DNA from 2 places in the Pseudogracilibacillus sp. SO10305 genome. Region 2 is predicted to be linked to the other one. Evidence: a T-box and tRNA genes for the amino acid it is inferred to sense, from the RefSeq annotation. Region 2 holds a T-box; the other holds one or more tRNA genes.
The links. The T-box of region 2 lies ahead of SPD45_RS11330 (valine--tRNA ligase). A T-box ahead of a tRNA ligase gene usually reads a tRNA of that ligase, here a tRNA-Val.

Region 1 (7,570 bases), on a different contig from region 2:
GGATGAAACGATTAAAGTCGATAAAGGAGAAATAACGTTACGTATATATACACCGAAAGGCGAAGGACCCTTTCCGATTATTATATATTATCATGGTGGCGGTTGGGTTACAGGCGACTTAAACACTTCACATATTAGTTGCCAGATGATTTGTGCAAAAACAGAACATATCGTCATTTCTGTCGATTATCGTTTAGCACCAGAGTACCCTTTTCCAGTACCAGTACAAGATGCATATGCTGCATTTACGTGGGTACATGAAAACGCCAAAGAATTAAATGGTATTCAAACGAATATATCTGTTTGTGGAGATAGTTCTGGTGGGAACTTAGCGACAGTTACAGCTATTGCAACTAGAGAAAATAAAGGACCAAAAATTAATGCACAAATTTTAATTTATCCTGTAACAGATTTAACGATGGAATCTGATTCATACGATCAATTTCAAGAAGGTTTTGGATTGACGAAAAACCTAATGAAATGGTGTATAGATTATTATGTAACAGATAAAAATGATGTTCTAAATCCAGTGGCATCCCCATTGTTTCATGATAATCTAACAGATTTACCACCAGCGCTCATCATTACTGCAGAAAACGATGTACTTCGTGATGAAGGAATTCGCTATGGCAACAGATTAAAACATGCAGGTGTACAAGTAGAACAAATTACGGAGGATGGACTTGTCCATGCCTATTTTACAACACCTGAAGTGTTTTTCGAACAAATTAAAAAAACAATTAATGATATCGACGCATTTTTAAAAAAGATCAATGAATAAAGTATTTGATTATAAAACTGAATTCCTTTTCTTACTAATTTACGATTCATACAAAAAAGGCAATGCATCCGAAACATTCGGTACATTGCCTTTTTAATTTCCACAATTATTTAATAAAAATAATTTCCTAAACCTTCTAATACTGCATTTGATACATTTTCATCATATGCGTCAGACTGAATAACACTTAATTCATCGGGATTACTAATGAATCCTAATTCTACTAAAACAGATACATCTGCATTTTCACGTAAGACAAAATAGTTATCTTTCTGCACTCCACGGTCATTTAAACCAGTATGTTGTACAAGTGCTTGTTGGATAGAATATGCTAATTGTTCATCCTTTTTATTCGCATAATAATGCGTACTAATTCCTCGACTTCCAGACTTTGTAAATGCATTAAAATGAACGCTTATATATGCATCCGTCCAATACATTTTATTAAAAGCAATTCGCTCATTTAATGACATCGTCTTATCTGAAGTACGTACTAACGTAACAGTAGCACCATGTGCACGTAATTTCTCGGCAATTTTATTCGTTAATGCTAATGTCATATCTTTTTCATATTTTCCGTCAGCTGCAATTGCACCAGGATCTTTCCCTCCATGCCCTGCATCTAACATAATATTTTTTCCATCTAATGACACATTTGGTGTAGCAGATGTTGTTTGTTTGGACGATGACTTTTTAGTACTCTTTTTCGAACTACTATTCGAACTACTTTTAGCTTGTCCTGTTGCTTTACTTGTTGTTACCCAAGAAGCAACCCAAGCAGTCGAGCCATCTGGCAACTTAATTTTATGCCATTCATTTACCGTTTCAATTAACGGAAAACTTTCTCCTTTTTCTGCAATATAAACTACTTCATCATGCGTGCTTGCATTTGCCCGGATGTTTACAATATCTTCCGTGACCTGAACTGTTTTACCGTTAGAAGAACTTGCCTTCGATTGCTTTTTCTTCTTTTCTACCTTTTTTGTTGAATTATCTGCTGGTATTAAATAATGTGCTGCAACCCAAGCAATGTCTCCATCATAATACGTTTGCGCCCAGCCATGTGCTTCTTTAAAAACTGTCACTTGATCACCTTTTTTTAATTGACCAACGACATTCGCATCAGCTGCCGCATCATCCCTCACATCTACTGCATCTACCCCGATGTCATATGTTTTCTCTGCAGCATATGACTTGTCCAACCATATAAAACTAGTAACTAGTATAAATGCTGTACATAAAAATAAAATTCTTTTCTTCAGAATAACCACTCCCTATTGCCATAAATTAGTAAAAGGTAGTGGTTATATTTTACAAGATATGTAAAATAAGAAAAAGAGTAGAATGTATTAGAAAAATCTAGAAAAATAGTATTTATTTTACAACAAATACATTTTATTTTAAATCGTGAGACTAAAGTCTACTTTTATAATTGTTTTAAATATTCCATCATTTCCTTTTGTTCTACTCCAAAAAAGTGAACCATTTGCTTATAATAAGCAAAAATTTCTTCATATTTTGTCACATTAACTTGATTCGGAGTATATATCGTTTGTGTTGGAGGAACCATTTTTTCACAAGCATCCTCTATGCAATCATATCCACCATTTTTAGAGCCTGCAACGACTGCACCATACATTGCCGAACCAATAGCAGGTGTAATATCACTTGCAGATACACTAATCGGCTTTCCTGTTACATCCGCATAAATTTGCATTAACAATTTATTGCGTTGTGGCAAACCTCCACATGCAATTAACTCTTCAATTAAAATTCCTTCTTTTTGAAATGTTTCAATTATTAATTTTGTGCCAAAAGCGGTTGCTTCAATTAATGCACGATACATTTCTTCTGGCTTCGTCGCTAATGTTTGCCCAATAAACACACTGGATAATTTCGCATCCACAAGAGGGGTACGACAACCATTATGCCAATCCAATGCTAATAGGCCGTTTGCACCTGGTCCTAATTTAGTAGCTTTTTCTTCTAACAATTCATGCACCGAAATATTTCTTGTATTTGCTTCTTCCACTATGTACGCTGGAACATTTTCTTTTACAAACCAGGCAAAAATGTCACCTACTGCAGCCTGACCAGCTTCATACGCATAATAATTAGGGATGATACTATCTTTGACCACTCCACTTATGCCAGGTACATTTTTTTCTTCTTTACTTAGTAACATATGACATGTCGATGTTCCCATAACGAGCACCATTTTATTTGGCGTTGCAACCCCCGCACCAGGTACACCTGCATGTGCATCAATAATTCCCATCGCAACTGGAATTCCTGCTTGTAAACCAACTCTCTCCGCAAACTCTTCCGTTAGTCGACCAGCTAGCTCGCCAACCGATGCCACCTCGCCACCCAGTTTCGTCTTATATAACGAAGCAAGTTTTGGATGTAATGCTCCTAAAAAATCTTCGCTAACATATCCCTCTTCTTCATGCCAGGTTCCTTTAAATCCAGCTGCACAACTATTACGTTTAAACGAATTAGTCATTTGAAAGGTTAACCAATCTGCCGCTTCGACGAAAAAAGTTGTCGCATCATATACTTCAGGTGAATTCTCCAAAACTTCTAATACTTTTGGTAACATCCATTCAGATGAAATAATTCCACCGTATCTTGGTAACCATGATTCCCCACGTACCTTAGCCAATTCGTTAATCTTTGTCGCCTGTTCTTGAGCAGCGTGATGTTTCCACAACTTTAACCAAGCATTTGGCTCGCTCTCCCATTTTTCATCCAAACATAATGGAGAAAAATCTTCTTTTACTGGTAAAATTGTACACGATGTAAAATCCAATCCTATTCCGATAATATCTTCTTTTTCGATATTCGCTTTTTGTATACTAGCTGGAATGGATGTTTCCAATACTTCTATATAGTCAAGCGGATGTTGAAGCGCTGTTTCTCTCTTTGTAATCGCGGCACCATTCGGTAATCTGTCAGTAATAACGCCATGGCAATATTCCGTTACATCTGTAGCAACTACTTCGCCCGTTTGAACATTCATTACAATCACTCGACCCGAACCAGTACCAAAGTCTATTCCAATCGCATACTTTCCCATACTATCCATCCTTCATAAGTTGTATTTATGTTAATAATAGCAAAACTTTCTCACAAATCCTACAACTTATAATATTTGTTGACGAATTACATTTTTACTTTTCGGTACATATTTGATAAGTAATGTGTTTTAAAGATAATATGAAACGAAAAACCCCTCAATGCTATATGCATCAAGGGGTCCCTTGTATGACTCCGATTGGGCTCGAACCAACGACCTCTACCCTGTCAAGGTAGCGCTCTCCCAGCTGAGCTACGGAGTCGAATATGTAAGAACATGTATTATAATAGCCAATATATACGGCTTTGTCAACAAATAACATAATCAATGACATTATCTCTACACATTTTATTGATTCATAACGAGAATATTATTCGAGTATAATAAAACCTTTTTTGTAAAGAATATAAAAAAGGAGGTTTTGGCTTATGAATTGGTCACAAATATTAGCCTTAATTTTAGTTATAATAGGTGCTATTAATTGGGGCTTGATTGGTTTGTTTCAATTCGATTTAGTTGCATCTATCTTTGGTGGACAAGGAGCAATCTTATCTAGAATTATTTATGCATTAGTTGGGTTAAGTGGCTTATACGCACTAACTTTATTCTTTATTGGCATGGACGATGATTTTGTCGATGATGAAATGAGATCGAACAGACCGAATTATGGTACAGAGTTTGGTGATGATTTCGATCATTATACAAATCGGAATGATATAGATTAACTAGAGAGTAATAAAGTTTTCTTTAGAACTCGGAATCTTTTTGCTAATGAAAAACCCCCTTTAAGTTAGATCCTGATTTAACTTAAAGGGTGCACATATTTTGTGTTTATTCGAACGAATGTAATAATCCTAAAACAAAATCCATATTTTCCTCAGGATTTTCTATTTTAACTTCTGCATCGTAATACATTTCTGCTTCTTCTTCCTGCCACATAATTTCAACGTAATTATCTTTTACAGCTCGAACATGATATTCTTTGCCCTCGTATTCCACGATTTCTCCGTGTTCTTCATCAGCATTCATGAAAAATGGTGGTTCATCATCGCGCACTTTAAATTCTAAAGAAGGTGCATCTGAAGAACCTTCTATATCTGACGATTGTTTAAACGTAAGTTTGAACTCATGACTATTATCCTTTTCGCGGAATTCCTCCGGTTTTAAAACTGTAAAAATTTCAATTGATACTTCCTGTCCGTCTTCGAAAGGTAACTTTGTCGGCATTGGATATTTCGTGAAATCATAAGTTACAGGTTTTTCACCTAATAACTCTAGATCTGAGATAGAGGTTAAAACTTCATCTAATTCGTCTTCTTCAAAATCATCTATGTTTATGCTATAATCCATATCTTCATATGTATACATCAACTTATCATCATTTATATAAAACTCGATATCATTTACTGTATCAAATAATTCAGTATCATCATCTTTCATTTTATATTCGTTGTCTGTAGAATGAATGCTAATTGTTTCATAATCTTTATGTCTAAAGTGTATAGACATATCATCTAAGTCTAGTGAACTGAAGAATGTAGTCGACCCTGTTAATTCTTCTTTAGGATAAGGAAGCTCTTTTGGAACATAAAATGATTCAATATTATCCCAAGCTGTATTTAATTCCTCGTAAACATCAATCGTATTAGGATATAATTCTAAATTTTGAGGAGCATCTGTTTCCTCTTCCTCAATACCCTGTTCCTCTTCTTGATTTGTAGCTTCATTTGTTGTTTCGTTTTCGTCGGCTTTTGCCACATCATTGTCGGAAACATTGTCATTTTCGCTACACCCCATAACAATAATGCAGGAAAGTGTCACTATCGTGAATACTTTGAAAAAATTCCGCAATATAATACCTCCTATATTTTTCGTTAATATTCATATTTATACCATACTAGGATAATAATGTACATATAAAAAAAGATAGCATCGATTCGTAAGTATGCTCTAATTTATTAAAAATGTTATAAGTGGTGAATAATTAAAATATTATGTATGTTATTTCTTTCCTATTCATCCTTTTTAGGACTCACCAATATCGTTAAACCATTTTCATTATCCCACATTTTAACCCATGGATATGTATTGTTAGGTAATTTAAATACACGTTCTTCTAGAGGTTGTATGGACGTATTCAAAACATCACAGCCATGTATGATCGTTGCAGGATGTATATGAACGACTCTATTTGTGTTATTGAAATATACAAATTTCATTTTTAAAACTCCTCATCATAAAAGTTTTTCTTTTAAACATCATACAAAATTTTTACTCCCTTTGGAAATACCATCCATTTGTATTCTATCAAATATCATAAAACTGAGATTCAGTATTACGCTTATTAGGAAGGAAAATATGAAATACATAAATAAAACATCTATTAGTCATACATCTAATTACCATATTTTGTTGCGGTTTGGCCATTTATAGTGCAACATAGTTAATATGATAACAATAAAAAGTTGGTGATACTTTTGATTTCACGGACAATACTTCCGTTTTTAAAAATGTTAAGTTTAATATTTATTATTTTTTCGATCATTTACTTACTATTAAGGATTTCTACCGGATTCATAGTGCATAACTACGGGTATCTTATTTATTCTCATAATTTACAATTAAATTTAAAAGAAATAACGTATTATTTAGACTTATTTATTATTTTCATCAATATTATAGCTACGTCCATATATTTTAAAAATAAAATCCTTCCTATCCTTTTAATGATTTTTATAGTAGCTTATTTACCTTTGCATTTTATTTTTAAATTAGGAATAGAAGATGTGACAGAAGTAAAAAGTGAATACTTAAACGATACCTATTTAGTAGAATTGTTACATACACCAGTGAGCCGTGAAAAAATATCACTTAGTATTTTTGTATATAAAAAAGAATTTCCCTTCATGTATAAGAATGTTGGCAGAAAAATCGAAGTTTTCTCTAAAGTAACAGATGAAGAAACGATAAACTTATACAAAGACAATGCATACGAAGTAAGTGAAGATGGTAAATTTTTAACATATGGAAAATTTGTTATCCCTTTAGAATAATTAATAAAATATATTTTTAACTTTTAAAAACAATCAAATATCCCTATAAGCTCTAGAGATTTATTCTAGAGCTTTTAAAATGCAAAAATTTGCAATTAGAAATTTAAAACAAAACAACCAAAGCCTTGCATATAAATTATTTCTTTTTTAAAAAAACACGTCCAATTTATAAGTGTATTAATGGAAATTATCTTCCCTTAAGCCTCACCAATGCCAAACAAATAATACTAATCGATAATAAACTAAGCGCTGTACTTATATCTATCTCGTTTAATATATTTAAAACGAACGTACTAACACCCATAGCTAATGCAATAGCAATTAAAATGAAAGAAAATTTTTGATTCATCGTAGTACCCCCAAAAATAATTTCTTTAATCATACACCAAGGAAATGTGAAAGTCATTTTTATAAGATGAATTACTAGCATGATTTAATATATTAGTTTGTTACTAAATAAATCGATTACAATTACAATTTTTATATCTCCTAACATATTTACTTTTTAGTAAAAAGTGTAGCAATGAACTGAGTGTTAATCTACCCATCGGAATCCATTGATTCATAAATGTCGTCTTTCTAATTACAAATTTAAATACCGGATAAAATAAGTATATTATAAGCAGTCATCTCCTTATTTAATCAATATGTTAATTT
Region 2 (7,570 bases):
TTCATTTTCATTTTAAGATAAGAGATATTGTCTTACTTGCATAATAAAATGCATGGACCCTGTTATAATGTATAACGTTTCCGAATCTTTATCATTATACAAGGCATCCAAATAAATACGCCAATCCGAGAGGAAATGAACATCCCGTAAATTCAATGTATATAATTCCTCCATCGACATTGCTCTTTCATGATCAAAAGTCGTAACTGTCATTTCATCACAATTATTTCCTAAAAATTCAATCATTTCATGTACAGCTTTATCTTTAAATCCAGCAAATAGACAATGGATGTTTTTCTCTTCATATTTTTCTTTTATAGTATGGATGAGTGCTTCAATTCCTGCCATATTATGTGCACTATCCAACAAAATTGCAGGGTTTTTAGAGAGCAATTCAAAACGACCTTGAAGTTGAAAGTTTCGAATAGCTTCCTCAGCTGTCTTTTTATGAAATTCTATTCCATCCTTTTGTAATAGGTATAATCCCATACATGCTACAGCAAAATTATGTATTTGGTACGTGCCTTTAAACAATGGATCAATACAAATTCGTTCCTTTTCAATACGTATACATAACTCTCTAGCTGTTTCTTCCAGTATATAATCTTTTCCAAATGCATATAATGTTGCTTGTTGTTTCCCTGCTTCCTCTCTTATAACGTCACTCGCTATTGCATTCATATCCCCAATCACAACAGGGTGACCTCGCTTAATTATCCCTGCTTTATGTGAAGCAATACTATCGATTGTATTGCCTAAAAATTGCATATGATCCATTGCAACAGTTGTAATAATCGATAAAATAGGTTCCACAACATTCGTCGTATCTTCTCGTCCACCCATCCCTGCTTCTATGATAACGATATCTGTTCGTCCGACAAAATAACGTAATGCTATCACTGTTAAAATTTCAAAAGGAGTTGGATGGTTACCTTCCCTATCTAATTGGTTAATCGTTTCCTCTAAAGCTTCAAACAACGCAATAAAATGTGTTTCTTGTATTGGTTGATCATTCCAAACAATATGTCCTCTTATCCCAGTAAAACTCGGCGATGAAAAAACACCGACTCGATAATTTTCAAGTCTTAACACATTTTGCATTAAAGTAACAGTCGATCCTTTACCATTTGTTCCAGCAACATGGATGACTCGTAATTTTTTCTCCGGATGGTCAAACGCTTCTAATAAACGATACATTCGATTTAGTCCCGGTTTAATGCCATATTTCCTTCTTTCGTTGAATAATGTTTCTATCATCTTGATCGATTTCATCTTTCTTCCCCACATTTTCTTGTAAATTTTATATTTTACATTAAAATTAGTATAGCAACTATTAAACGGAAAAGCATGTATGAAAAGATAGGTGAAAAAATGATTGGTTGGATAATATACAACGAACAAGATGCGAATGAAAATAAAAGTTATATTGAATGGTTTATCCTTGAAGCAAAAAAACAAGGCATCGATTTACAATTGAAACTGCGGCATGAACTAGTAATCGGAATAGAAAATGGTAAACAAACCATTCTCTATCAAAATATAAAAATAACGAAACCACATTTCGTCGTCATAAGAACAATTGAACCATTTTTACAATTATATTTTGAACAGCTGGCTATTCCAGTTTTCAATAATTATGAAACAGCCAAAATTTGCAATGATAAAGCAACGACATATATGGAAATGAATGCTTTACAAATTCCCGTCGTACCGTCATATTTTATGCATAAAGCTGCATTGCCAGAATCGATACCTTTTCCCTTTCCTTTTATTTTAAAACAAACGAATGGTCGTGGTGGTAAAGAAGTATTTTTCATACACAATGAAATAGACTGGGAGAAAGCAATTGAACAATGTGCTAATCATGCACTCGTCCTACAAAGCGCAAATGTCGTACTCGGTCGTGATGTACGTGTTTTTATAATCGGAAAAGAAATTATCGCTGCAGTGTTACGTAAAAACGACGCTGATTTTCGCGCGAATTTCAAGCTCGGTGGAACTGCTGAACGTTTCGAATTAAACAAACGGGATCAAAATATGATCATGAAAATTGTCGAGCGATTTGATTTCGGTTTAGTTGGAATTGATTTTCTCATTGGAACAAATGGCGAATTATTTTTTAATGAAATTGAAGATGTAGTCGGATCAAGAATTTTAAGTGAAACAACGGACATTAATCTATTACAAAAATACGTACATTTTATTAAAAAACGCGTAGAAAAGCAATAGCACATCGAAAAAAACATAAATAACCTAGAGTCAGATGACCGATCTAACTCTAGGTTAATTTTTACGCCTTTAATTCATGTAAACGATCTTGAACGATACGGCGTTTTTCTTCATATTCAATTTGTTTTTTCTTTTCTGCCTCTACCACTTGTGCTGGAGCCTTTTCAACGAAACCTTTATTACTTAATTTTTTCTCAACTAAAGCAACTTCTTTATTCCATTTTTCCAGTTCCTTTTCAAGACGAGCGATTTCCTTTTCAAAATCAATTAATCCTTCTAACGGTAAAAATATTTCTGCTCCCGTTACAACTGCTGACATAGATTGCTCTGGTACGATTGCATCCTCATCAATCGTAAGTTCACTCGTATTACAAAAACGTTCTATAAACAATCGGTTTACAGATAATTGATCAACCGCTTCTGTAGAAGTTGGTTTTAAAATCATATTTACTTGTCGTGACATAGGTGTATCTACTTCCGCTCGTATATTTCGAACAGATTTAATGATCGCCATTACTTGTTCCATTTGGTTAGATGCATCTACATCGTGAAATTTATTATTTACTGTAGGCCAAGTAGCAATCGTGATAGATGCTCCCTCATGTGGTAACTGTTGCCAAATTTCTTCTGTAATAAATGGCATATAAGGATGTAACATGCGTAATGTTTGATCTAACACATGTGCTAAAACAGACCGAGTCGTTGCTTTTTTCGTTTCATCCTCACCGTATAAAGATATTTTTGCCATCTCGATATACCAATCACAGAAGTCATCCCAAATGAAATTGTATAAATAACGTCCAGCTTCCCCAAACTCATATTTATCTGTATTCATCGTAACATGCTCAATCGTTTCGTTTAGACGCGTTAAAATCCACTTATCTGGTAATGACAATTCTCCAGTTAAGTCGATTTCCTTATATGTTAAACCATCCATATTCATTAACGCGAAACGAGAAGCATTCCAAATTTTATTAGCAAAATTCCAAGTTGATTCAACTTTCTCCCAATGGAAACGTAAGTCTTGTCCTGGAGTAGATCCTGTTAATAAGAAGTAGCGTAATGCATCTGCACCGTATTTTTCGATTACTTCCATCGGGTCTACACCATTTCCTAATGATTTACTCATCTTACGTCCTTCTGCATCACGAATTAAACCGTGAATTAACACATCTTTAAACGGTTTTTCATCCGTAAATTCTAACCCCTGAAAAATCATACGAGCAACCCAGAAGAAAATGATATCATAACCAGTTACTAATACATCTGTCGGGAAGTAACGTTTAAAATCTTCACTATCTTCATCCGGCCACCCCATTGTTGAAAACGGCCATAAAGCACTTGAGAACCAAGTATCTAACACATCGGTATCTTGCTCCCAATTTTCAATATCTGCTGGTGCTTCTTTCCCTACATATATTTCCTTTGTTTCTTTATGATACCATGCTGGAATTCGATGTCCCCACCATAATTGACGTGAAATACACCAATCACGAATATTTTCTAACCAATGTAAATAAGTTCCTTCAAAGCGATTTGGAACAAAGTTTACCTTTTCATTCGTATTTTGTAATTCCACAGCCCGATCGGCTAATGGTTGCATATTTACAAACCATTGTGTTGACAAGTAAGGTTCTACAACTGCACCACTACGCTCAGAGTGACCTACTTGGTGTACGTGGTCTTCTATGTCGAATAATACGCCCGCTTCTTGTAAATCACTCACTATTTGCTTCCTACATTCAAAGCGATCTAATCCTTCATATTTACCTGCGTTTTCATTCATCGTCCCATCTTCATTCATGACGAGAACTCGCTCTAAATTATGACGATTTCCAATTTCAAAGTCATTCGGGTCATGTGCTGGTGTAATTTTCACAGCACCAGAACCAAATTCCATGTCAACATAATCATCCGCAACAATTTCTATTTCTCGTCCGACAATTGGAAGGACTACTTTTTTTCCAATCAAATGTTTGTAACGTTCATCCTCAGGATGCACGGCAACAGCAGTATCTCCTAACATCGTTTCAGGTCGTGTTGTTGCAATTTCAATTGTTTCTTCACTATCCTTAATCGGATAACGCATATGATAAAATTTACCATATACTTCTTCATAAATAACCTCAATATCAGATAATGCGGTTTTCGTTGCAGGGTCCCAATTAATAATATACTCTCCACGGTAAATTAACCCTTTTTCGTATAATTTAACGAACACTTCTTGCACTGCATCAGATAAGCCATCATCTAGTGTAAAACGTTCCCGTGTATAATCTAGGCCTAATCCTAATTTGCCCCACTGTTCACGGATATGGTCAGCATACTCTTCTTTCCAGTCCCAAACCGTATCAACGAATTTCTCACGACCTAAATCATAACGTGATGTCCCTTCTGTCTCTTTTAATTTTGCTTCTACTACAGCCTGTGTTGCGATTCCGGCATGGTCCATTCCAGGTAACCATAATACATCATACCCTTGCATTCGTTTCATACGCGAAATCGTATCTTGCATCGTCGTATCCCAAGCATGTCCTAAATGTAATTTACCAGTAACATTTGGCGGAGGAATAACGATTGAGAATGGGGTTTTATTCGTATCTCCTGTTGCCTCAAAAAATTTCCCTTCTAACCAAAAACTATAACGATCACGTTCAATTGCTAAATGATCATATTTTGGTGGAAGATTTACATGATTGTTTTCACTCATTTTCATAGCCTCCTAAAGTTTGCAATAAAAAAACTTTCCATCCTAAATAGGACGAAAAGTATTATTTCCGTGGTACCACCTATGTTTACAAGTTTCCTTGTACACTCATAATGTACGTAACGTGTACGAACCGTTCTTTTCTTACTTTATTTCAGAAAAGCTGTCTTAAGGGCGACCTTCTAAAAATGTATATAGAAAACTCTCAGCAATTGTTTTCTTCTCTGGCAATATAACATGTTTTATACTCTTCCCTCGCACTACATTTCTCTTATACAGTTATTATTATTTTAAACTTTTACAATGATTTTTGCAACTTTTACAATAATTGTGTCCCATCTGTTGCGTATTATACATATAGTATGGCAAGAGGTGAACAATATGGGGAAATTTTATCGTTATAAATTGCCAACATGGTTATGTAAAATAGTGAATATATTGGAAAAAGCAATCGTGCCCATTCTCGTTTTTCAGCTAATTCGTACACTGTTTATAACAACAACGCTCGATTTAATTATTTTAACATTACTTATTATTTTGTTCATTCTTTTTTATGTACAGTGGCTTTAAGATGGCTTTTTCTTCGTTTTTATTTTTAAAATTTGTCCTGCTTCAACAATATCTTCTGTTAAATCATTATCTTTCATTAATTGATAAACAGACAAATCATATTTTTCCGCAATTTTATCTAAATAATCATTTTCTTGCGTAATATACATCCTCACATGTTCATATTGTTCTGTCTCATCATCATTAGAAAATAACATATGAAATAACGAGACAGGACTTTTTGTTGTTTCTTCTTCTACCACTTCTTCTGCAATCGCTTCTTCCTCAGCTATATTATCTATTTCCCGTTCATTCGATGAAAAACCGATAGTGACAGGTGTTTCTACCTCTTCCTCTTCTTCTCTATATATGTCATCCACCCCATCTACATATACTGCTTCTTCTGCTTGTTCCTCTTTTTTGTTTTGGTTTACTTTATCTGTTTTTCTTTCATCAGAATGAAGCTGTGTCGAAATAACATCAGGTTCTTTTTCCCCTTCCACTTGCTTTTTTTGTAAAGCCGTTTGATCGATACCATTTATCATAACATTTGCTGTTAGATGAATCGTAACAGGATTTTTTATTGTATAATCAAACATTTCCATTTGCATGGAAACATCATCTAAATTTTTAATTTTTGATTTCTCAATCGCAATTTCAATCGGGAATGCATGCAAAAACATTGCTTTATTTTCACCTAATAATTGTACTTGTTCCATTTGCGGTTCTTTTCTATCAAACGGTTCTTCATTTTCTAGCAAACGATAGTTTCCTTGTAAAATTAAATCACCTTTTAATAAAATGAAGTCATGTTTCATTTGCATAATAATATTCGGCTCCAAAGATATTTGCATCATCTCATCAATTTTCATATCATTGGAAACATGAATATATTCTTCTATTGGGATATACATTACTTCGTTTTCCTCCATCACAATCATTCCCCCTGTTAAAAAGACTTTTCTATATTGTATGTGGTAAAATATAGTTTATGAATGATCCGTTTGGAAGGAAAGGAATGTTTCAATGATGAAAAAGCAACACGCATTTGTTGCCTACTTATTAATAGGATTTGGAACGTATTTTTTAATTCGTCAACTAGATTTACAATTATTTGCTAATTTCTATTCATGGCCAACATTTTTACTTATTGTTGGAATTGCATATTTAATTCATGGATTTACGATAAAAAATGAGGATGATATATTTATTGGAGTCATTCTTACTGGATTAGGCATACATTTTCACGGTATTGAAAATTATCGTTTTTGGTTTGATCATTGGTCTATTTTTGCGCTCATTTTTGGGCTTGCATATATGATTCGATTTTGGCGAACGAAAAAAGGCTTTATTCCAGGTGTTATTTTATTAACGATTGCCTTTTTCATGATTTTTTCTGTTAGTTTGCCTTCTTGGTTTACATGGATTTATGGCGTCGTAGAATTTTTAGAAACCTTTTGGCCAGTAGCGTTAATTGCCATTGGTTTGTATTTATTAAAATTTAAAAAATAAATAGGAAAACGAACAATAGAAAGGAAGATAGCGACTCTCTATTGTTCGTTCTTATTTATTCGTTATTTGAATGATTGTCTCCCCAAATTGATACTATGCAGCCGGATGATGTGATAGAAAAGCGGTCGATTGTTCATATAAGAATTCGGTAATGCCAAATAAAGCCCCCATATCATATACATATCCCATTCGTTTTTTTCTAATGCAAATGCTACGTCCGCTTGTAGAAAATAAAAACCCTCTAAATAAGAGATGAATTCATAGATATCCTGTACGAATAATTTTCCTCTTCTGTTAAAGCATCTTCCGCATAGTTTGGCTGTCGCTTTATAAAGCCTTGGGTAATCATATTTTGTTTGGATGTTTTAAGAAGAAATTCCCAAAAATCATTTTGGTTAATACAGATAATGGAAGGATTTATTTAAATTTGCAAACATGAAAAATTGCAATTCTTTCTCATTTGCCTTTGAAGGGGTGTTCATGAATTGAATAAAAAGCAGATGGTTATTGGCGACCAATTCTTTTCATTCTTTTTACAGTGTTCCAAATTTTGGAAAAAAGTGTTTTAACCAT

Region 1: it has a tRNA-Val gene. The T-box ahead of SPD45_RS11330 (valine--tRNA ligase) is inferred to sense a tRNA for this amino acid. The anticodon was not compared.

What each region holds. Positions count from the first base shown of each region.
Region 1 covers NZ_JAXHDE010000002.1:237,337-244,906, forward strand. The annotation lists gene SPD45_RS03730 (alpha/beta hydrolase) at 1-781, shown strand, start outside; gene SPD45_RS03735 (N-acetylmuramoyl-L-alanine amidase) at 892-1,983, opposite strand; gene SPD45_RS03740 (ribulokinase) at 2,208-3,869, opposite strand; tRNA gene SPD45_RS03745 (tRNA-Val) at 4,050-4,122, opposite strand; gene SPD45_RS03750 (DUF378 domain-containing protein) at 4,289-4,585, shown strand; gene SPD45_RS03755 (hypothetical protein) at 4,692-5,711, opposite strand; gene SPD45_RS03760 (hypothetical protein) at 5,873-6,079, opposite strand; gene SPD45_RS03765 (hypothetical protein) at 6,647-6,913, shown strand; gene SPD45_RS03770 (hypothetical protein) at 7,101-7,262, opposite strand.
Region 2 covers NZ_JAXHDE010000014.1:54,837-62,406, forward strand. The annotation lists gene SPD45_RS11320 (bifunctional folylpolyglutamate synthase/dihydrofolate synthase) at 13-1,272, opposite strand; gene SPD45_RS11325 (ATP-grasp domain-containing protein) at 1,348-2,229, shown strand; gene SPD45_RS11330 (valine--tRNA ligase) at 2,291-4,939, opposite strand; T-box leader at 4,984-5,206, opposite strand; gene SPD45_RS11335 (hypothetical protein) at 5,318-5,506, shown strand; gene SPD45_RS11340 (LysM peptidoglycan-binding domain-containing protein) at 5,503-6,417, opposite strand; gene SPD45_RS11345 (LiaI-LiaF-like domain-containing protein) at 6,515-6,997, shown strand.